DNA from 2 places in the Shewanella amazonensis SB2B genome. Region 1 is predicted to be linked to the other one. Evidence: riboswitches for the same ligand, from Rfam matches in the RefSeq annotation. Region 1 holds a riboswitch; the other holds the start of a gene.

Region 1 (7,931 bases):
CATCAACGGCGGGAGTGCCCAGGTAGAGAAACCCGACTATCTGGTCCATTTCCGTCAAGCCAAGTGCCTGATGTACCGCTCGGTCAAAGGCAAAATCGCCCGTGCGCCAAATACCGCCCAGACCCAAGGCAAACGCCGCCTGTTGCATCGCCATCGCGGCACAGCCAGCTGCAATCTGTTGCTCCAGCACAGGCACCTTGGGATGTTCCTGACACTTGGCCACTATGGTGACGACCATGGGCGCCCGTTTTGGCATAGAAGCGGCTTTGGCAATAAAGGCGTCGTCAGCCCCCTGCTCCCTGGCCGCGGACTCAAAAATGCTGCCCAGTCGGTCCAGACCGTCGCCGGTGGCGATAATGAATTCGAAGGGGCTCAGTGCGCCATGATCCGGAACCCTGATAGCAGCATCGAGTATGGTTTTCAGCTCGGTATCATTTGGCGCGGGGTCAACCAAACGGGGACAGGATTGACGGGTAAGCAATAAGGTTAAAGCATCCAATGAGTTATCCTCTTATTCATTTATCCTGTGCAGGATAGCAAATCGTCGGGGCAAAGAAAGCAGATTTACCCCGTCGTTCTGTCCTTTACAGGTAAATCCGGATAGCTCACCGTGCCTCACGCATTGTGGCGGCCAATGCGTTTTGCCAACCACCAGTCCAGACTGGTCACCCGGCCGCCCCCCATGGCAAACAGCGCCAACAGCATCACGAAATACGTGATGGCAAATTCGATACCGTTATTGAGTACCACAAAGTTACCACTACCGGTTAGCCAATCGTAGTTGCCATGTTCCTGCAGCAGACTCCTGGCTTTGGCGAGCCGCTCGGCCGACGCCATAACCTGTTCGTTGGCAAGCCAGCTTGAAGGGTCTGCAATGGCGAGCCATCCATTTTGCCAATGCACTGTGAATGCGGCCACCAGCATGGTAACCATCAGCGGAATAGAGATAAGTCGGGTAAAGAGCCCCAATATCAGCAGGATAGCACCAAAAAACTCCGTGCCTGCCGCAAGTGCCGTCATCAGCTCGGGGAATGGCAAACCAAGGCCCCAGTCCGGATTGCCGAACCAGGCGGCCGTGTCGTCAAAGTGGCTTAGTTTGTTATAGCCTGCCTGCATCAGCACAGGGGCCAAATACACCCTCAATGCCAGTGGTGCCAGTGCCTCGCCAAGATGCCGGGCTTTCAGATTAAGAGAATGAATAAAATGCGCCATAGGTCCTCGCCAAAATCAGATGCTATGTGACTAAGACCTGTGACAACCCATCTTTATTGCAGGTGCCTGTTTATTGCTAAAGCCTGTTTATTGAATAAAGCCGCAGAATACCTTGTCTGCGGCCAGCAATTTGTTGCCAGTTTAATCAGGTTCGTTGGCAAGCTCAGCCAGATCCTTGGTCAGAGCATCGTATTCGTGCCAAAGCTTCTTTCGTTGCTTATCAGACAAGTCTCGATAAATGTCCATCACCAAACGACCAAAATTCTCGCTGTTTTCGCGCACCGCCTGCTGATGTTTCTCTGACTTCAGGGTTTGCGGGGCTGTCATGAGGAGTTGCAGTCTGCTGCGCAGCAAGGCGGTATCAGCTCTTTGATTGAGGGCCGTTTCAAACTGTCTGAGCCATTCGTGACGGTATTCAAGCCACATATCCAGAGTCGACAGCCTGGATGTATTGGACGCATGGATCATGGCTTTTTGCTTGTCCGACAACTTGCCTATCCACTTTTCGGCCCGCTCGGTGAGCCGCTCATCCGAGTCGGCAATCAACTCTTCCTGTGTTTTACCGGCATATTCGGCCACCAGCTTGGCCTCTTCCTCACGAAGCTGTTTGATAATACCGGCCACCTGCTCGTCTGAGAAACTCTGGACAATGGGCAAGATGCCTTCAAATACATGTTCAAACAGCCGAAACCAATGAGACTGAGCGTAGTTGACCTCTTCGGCCCAGGCGGCGGGCGTTAAGGTACCGGATTGCATCTGTTGCTTGATGCTTTCCAGCTGAGCCACATAGCGGGGCAGCTCCTCACGGCGATGCCAGTCAATAAACTCATCCAACACCGCATCAAATTGCTTCTGCTGGTCGCGGTTTAAATCAACATAGTCATCAAGCTCCCACTCGATTGCCCAATCGAGGAAGTAGTAACTCATCTTGGTTGAACAACCCGCGAGTAAAAAAAGCGCCAAACCCATTACTGCCAGAGCACGTTTCATAGATGTCCTTTTCTGTTATGGCTTAGCGAAGGGTAACAAGGGCCAGCGGAAATGGACAAGGCGTCAACTCTTGGCCAATTGTAAGTATCTGTGAAACCAGCAAAGATAGTCGTCGTCCCCAGATTGCCCAGCCATCAGCAGCGCCCAGATGGCCCCGAAATACCAATGAAGCGCCACCGCATCCACAACCCTTGATGACATGGAGGACTCCAGCTGCGGATGGGCATAAAGGTAGGCGTCCATCAGGTCACGGCGCTCTCGCCCCGGCAAATTGTGGCTTGCCAGCACAGCGGCGAGATCCCAAAGGGGGTGCGAGGCGCAGGCATATTCGAAATCAATGCAAAACAATTTGCCCTGGTGGCAAAGTAAATTATGGGGTGTGAGATCCCGATGACTGTACTGGCAAGAAAGTCCCATCGCATCGAGGCGCGCCATGGCAGCCTCGACCTCGGTAAATTCTGCCGCCAGTGCCTGATAGGCCTCCTGCCAGCGGGGATTGCGGGCCCAGTGCGATTGGCTCGCATCCAACGCCGTCTCATAATCCTGCCACTGGGTGGTAAAACCCTTCACATTCGCGGGCACAGGTAGAGCCTGCAATCCCAGCAGCAGGTCGAGCAGCAGCCTGGTCGTGTGTGTGAGACCATCCGGCTCCCTGTCACTCCCGGCATGTGTTTGACCGGGCGATGTAAAAAAAGCCGCGTCACAGGTGATTTGACTCAGAGGGACTTCCTGATAACGCTGTTGCCAGCCGCCGTCCTCCAATAAAGGCGAGAGATAGCAGCGACCATCAATGCTTTGGGCCACCAAGGTCGGGGCAAGTCCCGCTGACGCTGCCAGGCGCCAGTTCTCGGCTTCAAAGGCCCGCTGACAAAAGGCGCTGCTCTCATCACGGTTCACCCGAAGGACATAGGCGCCTTCGCGGGCAAAGAGCGCCAGGTTATGATTGCTGAGGCCGCGGGTCAAAGGCTTTAGGCGATACCCATCGGCGAAAAGCCCCGTATCGGCGATAAATGCCAGCACCTCTTCGGTAACACCCGGAAGCGATTTAATCCCGGATCCCTCCCTTGACTCAATCTCCAGAGGGATTGTCATGAATTAAGCGCCAGCTCAGGGGGACGCTGCTCGGCCGCAGCAGCACGCCATACAAAATAACCAGCCACCGCCAGCCCCACGTAAAACACAAACAGCAGGGATGTCATCATCAATCCCTTACTGAGGTAGAGGTAGATGGACACCACATCTATCACCACCCAATACAGCCAGTTCTCCAACACCTTTTTAGCCACCAGGAAAGTGGTCATCACCGCAAAGCAGGTGGTTGCCGCATCGAGATACGGGAAAGAGGCCTCAGTAAAGGTGGCCATCAAATGCCCCACAGCAAGGGATGCGATAGAGGTCAGCGTAATGATGCCCAGATGCAGTTTAAGCGGCCAGCGCTGCACTTTAAGTTCATCCTGGCCATCCTGACGCCACAGCCAATAGCCGTAAATGGCCATGCCCATGTAGTACACATTCAGCGCCGACTCCATCAGCAGCGCGACTTCATAAAAAAGCACAGTGTAAATGGCGGTGCTGGCAAAGGCCGCCACCCAGCACCAGCGGCTTCGTTTCATGGCCAGCAGTAAGTAGGCCATGGCCAGTATCACGGCAACCCCTTCCCAGGCCGACAGCACCTGCATTTCACCAAAGGCACTGTGAAAGGCGCCGCCAAGCCAGCCCCAAAAATCCGCCTGCATGGGTTACTCCGAGTGGGACAGGTTAAGTTCGCCGCCGATAAACTTGCAGACAAACACAGCCTTGCCGAATTTTTCGTGTGCCGCCTGCATTTCGGTGGCCAGCATCGCCATCAGCTCTGCATAGTCGCCCTGTACCTGAGTTGCCATGGCGTTGGTGCGACGGACGATTTGCGGATAGCTGTCGAGCCTGCTGATAAACCAGCGAATAGGCTCGAGGTAGTTATCATGCAGCGGATACATGCTGATTTCAGCGGTGAGTTTCATCATTAGGTTCCTCATCAAGCGTCGCGGGCGCGCTTGCACGCACGCCCGGCGCCAATCATGTCAATTACAGAAAACGCACATCCAGGGTCAGGCCAAAGGCGCGGGGATCGCCAAAGCGAATATATTGCTTGTCCGCCCAGCCATTGTCCGGCTCATTGCCGAAATAAAAGCCCCGCACACCGTATTCTTCATCCAGCAGATTGCGGCCCCAAACATAGACAGACCAGATATCGCCCTCGAAGCCCGCTCGGGCATTGAGCACCCCATAGTCTTTGGAAACTGAGTCATTGGAGTCTGAATAGTAGAACTTGCTCTTGCCATTGGCATTGAGGTTGACAAAAAAGCCTGAGTCGGCACGCCAGGTGGTGCCCAGTGACCAGGTCCAATTGGGTGCATGGGCCAGCTCACGGCCAGAGAGGTCAACCAGGCCGCCATATTTATCCTGATAGCTGTAGTCACCGTACTCGGCCTTGAGATAGCCCAGGCTGCCGTAGAAGTGCAGGTTATCGGTGGCGTACCAGTTCAGATCAAGCTCGGCACCGTAATTGGTTGAACTGCCGGCATTTTCGGTAAAAAGAACGAAACGCTGGGGTTTGGCAGGATCCTGTTGGGATGCCGATACCTGCTGATCTTGTCTGTCCATAAAGAACAGCGCCAGATTGGTGTCGAAGTTGCCTTCAAGGAAGCTGGACTTAAGGCCAATTTCGTAGTTGTAGAGGACTTCAGTATCGAACTCCTTCTTATCGGCAAACTCAGCAGGCAGCGACATGTTAAAACCGCCCGCTTTGTAACCGCGGGCAATGCGGCCATAGAGATTATGCTGCTCATTCAGCTGTTTGCCGATGGCAATATGGCCCCCCCACATGGTTTCAGATGGGTCAAAGGCATCCCCTGCATCATCGCTGTAATCGGCATCACGACGCTCAAGACGCAGGCCCACCGACAGGTTTATCTCCTGCCCCAGGTCGCTGTCGAGCTGACCGAAGATGGCGAGGTTGGTCGCTTCGTAGCTGGAGCGTAGTGTTTCATCTGGCCAACCGTTGTAAAAAGAAGCCAGGTCGTTGTCTTCTTTAAGCTGCATACCATACAGGCCAACGAGCCAGGCGGTGCTGCCACCCCAAATCTTGCCCGCCTCGTTGCTGGCCAAACGGAACTCCTGGGATACGGTGCTGCGATCGCCACGCTTGTCCCAGGTGTAATCGTATTCGCAGGGTAAAAGGTCAGCATAGTCGCCATTACCGTTGACATCATAATCATCGGTGCACTGGCGTGCGGCCCAATATTCGGGGTTAGCCCAGTCGCCATCGTAACCGTGATGATGGTCAGTCCCGGCAAAGCTGGTCAGTGAGGTCAACTCGGCCTTATCGAAGCCATCGTACAACAGCTTCAATCCCACACCCGTGGTGCGCTGGGCATCAGTGCCCGGCATGTCGGTCAGGGTATCAAAGCCATTGTTATCCAGAGTCCAGGCATCGTAACCATTGTCAAAGTCTGCGTGCATCAGGGTGAAGTCTACCTGGGTATGGTCGTTGGCATACCAGCGCACCTTGGTTCTGAAACTCAGTTCATCACGCTTGTTGGTGTCTGAACGGTCAAGGTACAGGTTGTCACGAAAACCGTCCTGACGGTGCTGCTCAATGGCAACACGGTACAGCAGTTCCCCAGACTCCATCATGGGACCTGAGCTGAAACCGGCGAAGGTTTTAAGATTATCATTGCCAAGACTCAGCCGGGCACCGTGTTCAAACTGCTCAGTGGGGTCGTTGCTCTTAAGATAAATCAGGCCTGCCAGCGCGTTGGCGCCGTAGCGGGTACCCTGAGGACCACGCAGCACTTCCACTTGCTGCAGATCGTACATGCTGGACACCATGCCCAGCCCTGACAGGTCGATATCGTCAATCAAATAGCCAACGGAGGAATTGGGCGCGCCCTTGTAGTCCTCCTGCTCGCCTACCCCACGGATCTGGAAATATCGGGGCCTGGAGGTACCACCGGACCAGTTGAAATTGGCCACAGAACCCAAAATATCTTCAAAGTGCCGGGCGCCTTCGTCTTCTATCTTCTGGGCATCAATCACGGTAACGCTGGAGGGAATTTTTTCAACCGAGAGCCCCCGAAAATCGGCCGTCACCAGCATTACTTCCATGGGGTTTTCTTCAGCAGTAGCCTTGTTGTCAGCGGCAAAGGCCAGCGACGAACATACGGCCAAAGACACGGGTGCCAGGGCAAACAGGGGAATACGGGATTTAGTAAACATTTGGACCTCAACAAAATTTGTATGAGATCCGGCAAGCTCGGAGTGGCAATAAATTTGCAGTATCAGCCCATTCCTACGCCGGTATCAGCCGGATCAGGTTCTAAGGGTTCGTCCTGAGACATCTCAGTCTGCATGCGGCAGACACCCCTTGGCGCCGCCAATTATACGCCCATATTCCACCGGGATGATACTTTTGTTGCAAACCTCAGCTGGAAATTTTCACTCCCGTGACAGTGCTCCTGCGTAAGGCTCGTGCATAAGGCTCCGGCGTCAGAAACAGCACGCAAAGATAAAGTACACAATAAGCCTGCTGCAATAACAACACCGGCGATGCCGGTGTTTAATCATTAGCACTGCGTGCCAGTGCAGCTTAGTTGGAAAATGCCTTGCGCACATAGACCTCGAAACGGCTGGCGGATGGATTGGGCGCCGCCGAGCTCACCTGCATCTGCTGCATACCATGGAGCTTAAGCGACTGCCAGCTCTGCCCTTCTCCGTCAATCACCAACCCCTGGGTATCGTACCAGGTAAAACGATACTGCAGCCTGAGATCGGTAGCCACCCGGCTCTGAATAAGCGCATGGGCCGTGAGCAAGTCACCGCTGCTGCTCATTTTGAGCTCGCCCACAGACACCTCGCGACCGAAGGTACTGTTATCTACACGGGTCTCCCCCGACGATGACCCCGAAATCCCTGCCGTATGCTTGGCGCAGCCACCGGCAAGCACTACGAGGGCCACCAGTAAAACCAGCTGTGCAATCTTCATAAAACCTCCTGTTTTGCCAAACATGCGCAGCGCCTGTGCCGTTAGGCTTCAGACCAAATTGAGCATGGAAAACCTATGTTATCCTCGCCAGTGAATCTGCATCAGTGTAATTGCACTTTGCTGAATGCCCGCTGATTAAGCTGAAACCAAAGACAACCGTATTCATCCGGCGCCTTAATCAATCAGGAAGTGGGCCCTTGCCGTGGCTATCAACTGTTTGCGATTGGTTTGCCAGCAACTGATGTTCACATTGGCGACCCGCCGCCCCTGCCGGGTAATAATACACTCGGCAAAGGTATCCTTATGCAAACCGGCCCTCAGGTAATCAATTGAAAAATCGACTACTTTAGGCACTCTCGAGGTTTGCATAAACACCATCAGTTGCACGATTGCCGACATTTCCATAAAGCCGGCAATCACACCACCATGGATAGCCGGCAGCACAGGATTACCAATATTGGCATCCCGCGAAGGTAATCGGCAAACCAGCTCATCCCCAAATCGCTCCACCTCCATACCGATGAAGCGGGCATAAGGCACTTGCTCCAACAGATGGCCAAAGTCGTTCAGTTCCGCCACCCGACGCACGATTTCCTTCACATCCATGGGTTTGGGACTTTGGGCCTCGTCGGGACAATGGGCAAGCTCAGTCACCACAGGACCAAGGATAACGTTGTCTTCCAATAGCGCATTGCGGAAAGTTTCC
Region 2 (7,931 bases), 500 kb from region 1:
CGAGGCTCATTCAGGGCATCGACAGGCGCGATCCTAGCCATCCCTGGCGCGAACAATTGGCCGCGCAGCTGCCTAGCGCCGACATGTTTGGCTACCTTGTGCAGTCCTTGCTCGGGTTTCCGCGTCATTTATCCCAGCATGTAGGCGGCTTTGTAATTTCCGCCGGGCCGCTGGCCGAGCTGGTGCCGGTGGAAAACGCCGCCATGGAAGACAGAACCGTTATTCAGTGGGATAAGGACGATCTGGAGGCGCTGGGACTACTGAAAGTGGACGTGCTGGCGCTGGGGATGCTGACTGCCATCCGTAAGTGCTTCGAGCTTATCAGTCGTCATCAGCAGCCCTTTGGCATGCGGTCAATCAAAGCCGAAGATCCCAATGTTTATCGCATGCTCAGTCGCGGCGACAGCATGGGGGTGTTTCAGGTGGAGTCCCGGGCTCAAACGTCCATGCTGCCAAGGCTCAGACCTGCCTGCTATTACGATCTGGTTATTCAAATTGCGATTGTGCGCCCGGGGCCAATTCAGGGGGACATGGTGCATCCGTTCCTTCGACGCCGCAAAGGGTTGGAGGCGGTGACTTACCCCAGCGAGGCAGTTAAAGCCGTGCTTGAGCGCACCATGGGGGTGCCGATTTTTCAGGAGCAGGTGATCAAGCTTGCCATGGTGGCCGCAGGTTTCAGTGGCGGTGAGGCGGATGCGCTGCGCCGGGCCATGGCCAGTTGGAAACATACCGGCAAGCTGTGGTCCTTCGAGCAAAAGTTGCTGGATGGCATGGCCGCACGGGGTTACAGCGAAGACTTTGCCCGGCAGATTTTTCGCCAAATTCAGGGCTTTGGCGAGTATGGTTTTCCTGAATCCCACTCGGCAAGCTTTGCGCTGTTAGCCTATGTCTCTGCTTATCTTAAGTTATACCACCCGGCGGCCTTTTGCTGCGCGCTGCTCAACAGCCAGCCGATGGGGTTTTACAGCCCATCGCAGCTGTTACAGGACGTGCGCCGTCATGGGGTGGAGGTGTTTGATGTGTGTATCAATCACAGCCAGTGGGACAGCAGCCTGGTGAAGACCGCCACTGGCTTTGCTATTCGACTGGGATTCAGGCAGGTCAAAGGCTTGAAAGAGCAGGCTATGCAAAGGTTGGTGGACGTTCGTTCTGCTGCTGGTTTTGCGCACTTGAGTGAAATCAGCATGCTGCTCGACAGGCATGCTTTGGAGCTGCTTGCCGCTGCCGATGCCTTCAGACTGCTCAGTGGCCACCGATTTCAAAGTCGCTGGCAACTCTCTGCCCGTCAGGCAAGCCTGCCGCTGTTTGATGACTTGCCAGAGCCGCTTAAGCCAGTGGGAACTGAGCCAAGTCTGGATGCCCCCAATGCGGTCCAGTGCCTCAAGGCGGATTATCGCAGCAAGGGGTTAAGTCTCGGGCAACATCCGATGGCATTGTTGCGAATTGCCGGCTTGCTTGGAAAATCTTTGACAGCAAAAGCGCTTGAAAATACCCGCCATGGCCAGTTGGTGACTGTTGCCGGTGTGGTAACTGGCAGGCAGCGACCCGGCACTGCATCGGGTGTAACCTTTATTACCCTGGAAGATGAAACAGGCAATACCAATCTGATAGTGTGGATGGGTACAGCAAGGGCGCAGCGAAAACCGTATTTAACATCAACTATTTTGAAGGTAAGTGGCACTGTGGAACATGCCGATGGCGTAACCCATGTGGTGGCGGGTCGCCTTGAGGATATCTCGCATTTGCTCGATAGCCTCAAAGTGGCCTCGCGGGATTTTCACTAGGGCTGAGCGCCATCATAGCTCAGCTATCAGCAGGCAGACTGGTCAACAACGCTGAATGATGGCGGACATACGTGGTTGGGTAAAATCACTGGTATGGTGAGGACTGGCGTTTGTGACTCACCTTTATGCCCTTTGGTGCTTTGGCTTTTATCCGTTAGCCCTTGGGGATCACAGTGAGATAAATACACAGGAAGTGACTGATGGCGCCGCCAAGCACAAACAGGTGCCATATGGCATGGTTAAAGGGGATGCGTTTCACCGCATAAAACACCACGCCCAGGCTGTAAAACAGGCCGCCGGTGAGCAGCAGGGTAAAACCGGTATCACTGAGCCCGGCGATCATCTTGTCGAGCACCGCCACACACAACCAGCCCATGGCAAGGTAAAGCAGCAGGCTGAACGCTTTAAAGCGATGTAAAAACAAAAGCTTGAATCCAATCCCGCCAAGCGCAAACAACCAGATGGCAGCCAGCACCCAGTCGACACCGGCGCCTTCCAGGGTAATGAGTACAAAAGGCGTGTAGGTTCCTGCAATCAAAAGGTAAATGGCGCAGTGGTCAAACAATTTGAATTTGCGCTTGAGCGTAGGCGATGTGGCCCAGTGATAAGCGGTAGAGCAGGCAAACAGCAGTACCATACTCAGGCCATAGAGGCCAACGCCGAGAGTTTGCAGTGCACTCAAATGGCCAATGCTGTCGTGCAACATAGCGACTGTGCCAATCAGTGCCGCCAGCACGCCAATGCCATGGCTTAAGGTATTGGCCAGCTCTTCCCGCTCACAATACGCAGCCGTACTGGCATTGCCTGAAGCATCGGCGGGGGCATTGGGGACATTAACGGGAGCAGTATCTGATACGCTGCTGGCTTGCATTGGCGGCATGGTGAACTCGTCAGCTTGGGCTTGGCATTAGAGTCGATAATCTAACATTCACTTTCTGCAAACACCACAAAAGAGTACATGTGTACGCTTAAATTATTTTATCTCTTTTAAATCAGATGATTGAGCGCGTCACTTTTTCAGTTGTTCTAAATTTAGCCACTTTAAAGCCGATCGCCGGGTGGCGAGATGATGATCAATCAGGAACTTTTGCAGCCGGTCTCTGTTCCAATAGCGATATGGTTAATGGTGCCCACAGCAGCATGAATTATCAGCATCGACTATTCAGTTCTATTGCCAGTACCCGCTACCGGAATTGACCCAATCAGGAAGGGCTGGTTGATCCGTAAGAGCTTGCCGCTGGTCTTTAGAAAGCCACGTACAAACCATGTAAAAGCGCTGGAAAACGAAGAAACAGGCCAGGGAAAAGGACAGGCGTTTGACAAAAAGCAGTAACTACACCGACTCTGGCATCCATCCCGTGTTGAACACATCGGGCATACAAGGCCACAGAGATGAATTCGACTATCGGTATGCAAACGGTGAAAAAGAGCAAGGGGATCAAGTCTTGACGCCACTGCTCTCTACCCGAATCCCGCAGGAATTACCACTGCCGCTCTTTGTTACCTCTATCTGGCCCTGTCTTGACGCCGATAATCTTACCAATAGCCTTGATCTCGGAGGTGCTGAACATGCCAACAGCTCAACGCTGGTTCCAGCGTTAACGGCCTATACGTCACTGGAAGCAGGGGAGCGGCCAGGCACCGTAAAACAAGTTGACGCTGTAAAACAAGGTGCAGCCGAAGCGCGAGATGGAACCAAAGAACCACAGGCACTGCCGATTAAGTTGTTGCTGTCCGTTACCCTGGTGCACCTGGCGGTATTGGGGCTGCTCGCCTGGCAATTGGCACCGCACCTGGGTTCGTTAAGTACGGCACTGGACGGGCGAGCCAATAAGCCCAAGGCGTTGCAATCCTATTTGGTTTTCAGCGCGCCAAAGCAGGTGACTGAACAGCCATCAGAAGCAAATCCTTCAGAGCCCACAGCCACCAACCCCCAACCCGAACAGCTTGAGCGTGAGCTTGTGAACAAGCAAAAAGCGCCTCTCGAGCCAGTCTTGGCTACAGCGCCAAAAGAGCCTGCCCCTATCAAAGATGAACCGCTCCCAGCACAGCCTTCGGTTGAACCGGCGCAGGAGGCTCGGTGGGAATCACTGCCGCCAATAGAGACGCCCACACTACCTGAGCACAGCCAGCTTGATTTCTCGACTCCCGCCAGTCGCTTTATGGCGCGGCAAAATGAACAGGCGCTCACGGCTCTGTCTGAGCGTTATGCCAGTGATAAAACGGCTCACTTTGGCGCATCGGGTCGCAGTATGTCGGAGTTGTTGCCCGAGATGGAGGTACTGTTGGTACCGAGCGCCGATGATTTCTATAAACCCAATACCCTTGATTCGAAAATCGATCCCAACCGTATCGTCAAATCAGGCGATACCTGTTATCGGGTGGTCAAGGTGCCAACGCCGTTGAATCCGCACGCCGAAAACCTGGGATTCCCATTTCGCTGTGGTGAAGACAAGGTGAAAAAGGCGCTGAAGGAAGGCATCAATAAGTACCTTGCCTTGATGGGCAAGCGAGATTTGCGTTGAAATATATTCATCACAAAACATAGATTTGTGTTCAAGTATATGTAAATAAATTGAATTGTCGTTGGTTGCAATGCTGAAAACTTTTCCGTTTAACGGCTATTGTCAAGGCGCATCGCCTCAGCCTATACTGCCAGCACTTGTCGGAGTGCCTTAGGGCTGAGACCGTTTATTCGGGATCCGTTGAACCTGATCAGGTTAGAACCTGCGAAGGAAACAAGCATCAAATCCACCTCAAACTCGCGCCACCACAATGGATCGCCGTAAGATGAGGTGAATGAGACGATAAACATCGCACCTTGGAATTTATCGTCGCCGCTGATTCAACTGCTCAATTTTCTCCCCCGACAAGCAACTCCATTTTGAAACCAAAAGTGAGATTGCTGATGTCAAACCGCCGCGAAACCCGTAAAGCCGCCCAGGACTTTATCGATAACTTAAAGCCGCTGCGCCGCCCCAATTCCGAAAAGATTTTCATTGAAGGCTCACGGCCTGATATCCAGGTGGGCATGCGCCAAATCCATCAAACCGATACCCGTATCGTGAATACCCGCGGCGAAGAAACCTTTGAGGCCAACCCACCCATCAAGGTGTACGACTGCGCCGGTCCTTATTCAGACCCCAATGCCGACATCAATGTGCGCCGAGGCCTGCCCAAGCTGCGTGAAGGCTGGATTTTAGCGCGTAGCGATACCGAAGAGCTTAACAGCGCCTCATCCAACTTTACCCAGCAGCGTCTCGCCGATGACGGGCTGGATCACCTGCGTTTTGATGTGCTGCCAAAGCCGCGCCGCGCCAAGGCCGGTAAGCGGGTTACCCAGCTGCATTATGCCCGTCAGGGTATTATCACCCCTGAGATGGAATACATCGCCATTCGCGAAAACATGGCCCGGGATGAAGTCACCGATGAGCAGCTTAACCGCAAAAAACCAGGCGAAGCCTTTGGCGCTCTGGTGAGCAAACCCATTACCCCTGAGTTTGTCCGTGACGAAGTAGCCCGTGGCCGGGCGATTATTCCGGCCAACATCAATCACCCCGAAGCGGAGCCTATGATCATTGGTCGCAACTTTTTGGTGAAGGTGAACGCCAATATCGGCAACTCGGCCGTGACCTCATCCATCGAAGAAGAGGTGGAAAAGCTGGTGTGGTCCACCCGCTGGGGCGCAGATACCGTGATGGACCTGTCCACCGGCCGTTATATTCACGAAACCCGCGAATGGATTGTGCGTAACTCACCGGTGCCTATTGGCACTGTGCCGATTTATCAGGCGCTGGAGAAGGTCAACGGCATCGCCGAAGATCTTAACTGGGAAGTATTCCGCGACACCCTGATTGAACAGGCCGAGCAGGGGGTGGATTACTTCACCATCCACGCGGGCGTGCTGCTTCGCTACGTGCCCATGACTGCAAAACGGGTTACCGGCATAGTGTCCCGCGGCGGCTCCATCATGGCCAAATGGTGCTTAAGCCACCATCAGGAAAACTTCCTCTACACCCATTTTCGCGATATTTGCGAGCTTTGCGCCGCCTATGATGTGTCGTTGTCGCTCGGCGACGGTATGCGTCCGGGCTCCATTGCCGATGCCAATGACGAAGCCCAGTTTGCTGAGCTCGAAACCCTGGGGGAGCTGGTAAAAATCGCCTGGGAATACGATGTGCAGACCATCATTGAAGGTCCGGGCCACATCCCCATGCAGCTCATCAAAGAGAACATGGATAAGCAGCTTGAGCACTGCGCAGAGGCGCCGTTTTATACCCTGGGCCCGCAAACCACCGACATTGCCCCAGGCTACGATCACTTCACCTCCGGTATTGGGGCGGCCATGATTGCCTGGTATGGCTGCGCCATGCTTTGTTACGTCACGCCGAAAGAACATTTGGGCCTGCCGAACAAGGAAGATGTAAAACAAGGGCTTATTGCTTACAAGATTGCCGCCCACGCTGCCGATGTCGCCAAGGGACATCCCGGCGCGCAAATCCGCGACAATGCGCTGTCCAAGGCACGATTCGAGTTTCGCTGGGAGGATCAGTACAACCTCGGGCTGGATCCCGATACTGCCCGTGCCTATCACGACGAAACTCTGCCGCAGGAGTCGGCCAAGGTGGCCCATTTTTGCTCCATGTGCGGCCCCAAGTTCTGCTCGATGAAAATCACCCAGGATGTACGCGACTATGCGGCCAGTCTGGAGAATGCTGCCCGCAGCGAGGCTGACAGCGTACAGACCCTTGAAGTGGGGGCGGCCGAAAGCTATTCCAAGGCAGAAAGCTACGCCAGGGCGGGTATGGACAAGATGTCGGCCACCTTTAAACAGACAGGCAGTGCGCTTTACAGCGAGACTCATGTGGAAGCGGCCCTGAGCACCGAAAAGGAACCGGTGTAGATGGCCAAAATCAACGACATGGCAGCTAAACCCATCGTCTGGACTATCGCAGGCTCAGACAGCGGCGGCGGCGCCGGTATTCAGGCGGATTTGCTGACGCTGCAAGACCTGGGCTGCTATGGTTGCAGCGTGATAACCGCCATAACGGCGCAAAACTCGGTGGCGGTGACGGCGGTTGAGCCGGTGACACCAAGGATGCTGCGTGCCCAGCTTGAGACGTTAAAGGCGGATTTGTACCCCAGCGCAGTCAAGATAGGCCTTATCGCCAATCAGCCGCAGCTGGATTTTTTGGCTGACTGGCTGGGTGAAAACTTACCCGGCGTGCCAGTTATTCTTGACCCTGTTATGGTGGCCTCCTGCGGTGGTGACCTGCAGTCGCCAGACAATACCTGCCCCGATAAAACCGGGGAACGGTCTGGTCTGGATTTCAGTCCCTTTGCCGGAAAAATTAGCCTTATCACCCCCAACAAGGCGGAACTTTCCCGTCTTATCGGCCGCTTACTCAATGATGACGATGCTCTGGAGTGGGCTGCCAACGTACTGTGGCAGGCCTTTGGCGGCAGCATTCTTGCCAAGGGAGGAGATTGCCCATGGCAGCAGTCTAAGGCCAGGGATCTGTTGCTGCTGGGTGATATTGCTACCATTTCGCCGCTGCACAGGCGTCAGGGATTTTGGCTCAGCAATGAGCGGGTTGCGACTGTGCACAATCACGGCAGCGGCTGCACGCTTTCAAGTGCCATAGCCGCCTTTGTCGCCAAGGGGTTGGTGCTGCCCGATGCGGTGCTGCTGGCCAAAGCCTATGTATTTGAGGGGCTCAGGCAGGCAAGCGCTGTAGGTTCTGGCCCCGGGCCACTGGCCCGCACCGGCATGCCTGAGTCCCTGGCCGCTATGGCATCGATTCACCGATTACATGAAAGCCGCAGTCACAGGTTGCCAACCAAGGGGTTTACCCGCCTGGGTCATGATTTGGGCGTTTATCCCGTGGTGGCCGACATCGATATGCTTGAAACACTGCTTGAGGCAGGCGCCAACCCAATTCAGCTGCGCATCAAGGGCGAGATTGGCCCGGGTAGCGCGGCTGAAGCGGACATCATCCGCGCCATTGCCCTTGGCAGGCAGCATCGGGCGCGCGTCTTTATTAACGACCATTGGCGCCTTGCCATCAGCCATGGTGCCTTTGGGGTGCATCTTGGGCAGGAGGATATAGAGGCCGTGCCGCTGGATGCCATTGCTGAGGCTGGCAT

The links. A riboswitch is a leader RNA that binds a small molecule or an ion and turns the genes downstream of it on or off. The one in region 1 is predicted to bind thiamine pyrophosphate.
Region 2: another riboswitch for thiamine pyrophosphate. It lies ahead of thiC (phosphomethylpyrimidine synthase ThiC); the one in region 1 lies ahead of SAMA_RS07555 (TonB-dependent receptor).

What each region holds. Positions count from the first base shown of each region.
Region 1 covers NC_008700.1:1,759,900-1,767,830, reverse strand. The annotation lists gene SAMA_RS07585 (NAD(P)H nitroreductase) at 1-499, opposite strand, end outside; gene SAMA_RS07580 (HvfX family Cu-binding RiPP maturation protein) at 616-1,212, opposite strand; gene SAMA_RS07575 (DUF6279 family lipoprotein) at 1,354-2,202, opposite strand; gene SAMA_RS19140 (phosphotransferase) at 2,266-3,294, opposite strand; gene pnuC (nicotinamide riboside transporter PnuC) at 3,291-3,938, opposite strand; gene SAMA_RS07560 (hypothetical protein) at 3,942-4,202, opposite strand; gene SAMA_RS07555 (TonB-dependent receptor) at 4,267-6,459, opposite strand; TPP riboswitch at 6,513-6,618, opposite strand; gene SAMA_RS07550 (YcfL family protein) at 6,830-7,225, opposite strand; gene SAMA_RS19930 (PaaI family thioesterase) at 7,400-7,931, opposite strand, start outside.
Region 2 covers NC_008700.1:2,262,507-2,270,437, reverse strand. The annotation lists gene SAMA_RS09755 (error-prone DNA polymerase) at 1-1,784, shown strand, start outside; gene trhA (PAQR family membrane homeostasis protein TrhA) at 1,939-2,664, opposite strand; gene SAMA_RS09745 (hypothetical protein) at 3,101-4,309, shown strand; TPP riboswitch at 4,441-4,539, shown strand; gene thiC (phosphomethylpyrimidine synthase ThiC) at 4,693-6,687, shown strand; gene thiE (thiamine phosphate synthase) at 6,688-7,931, shown strand, end outside.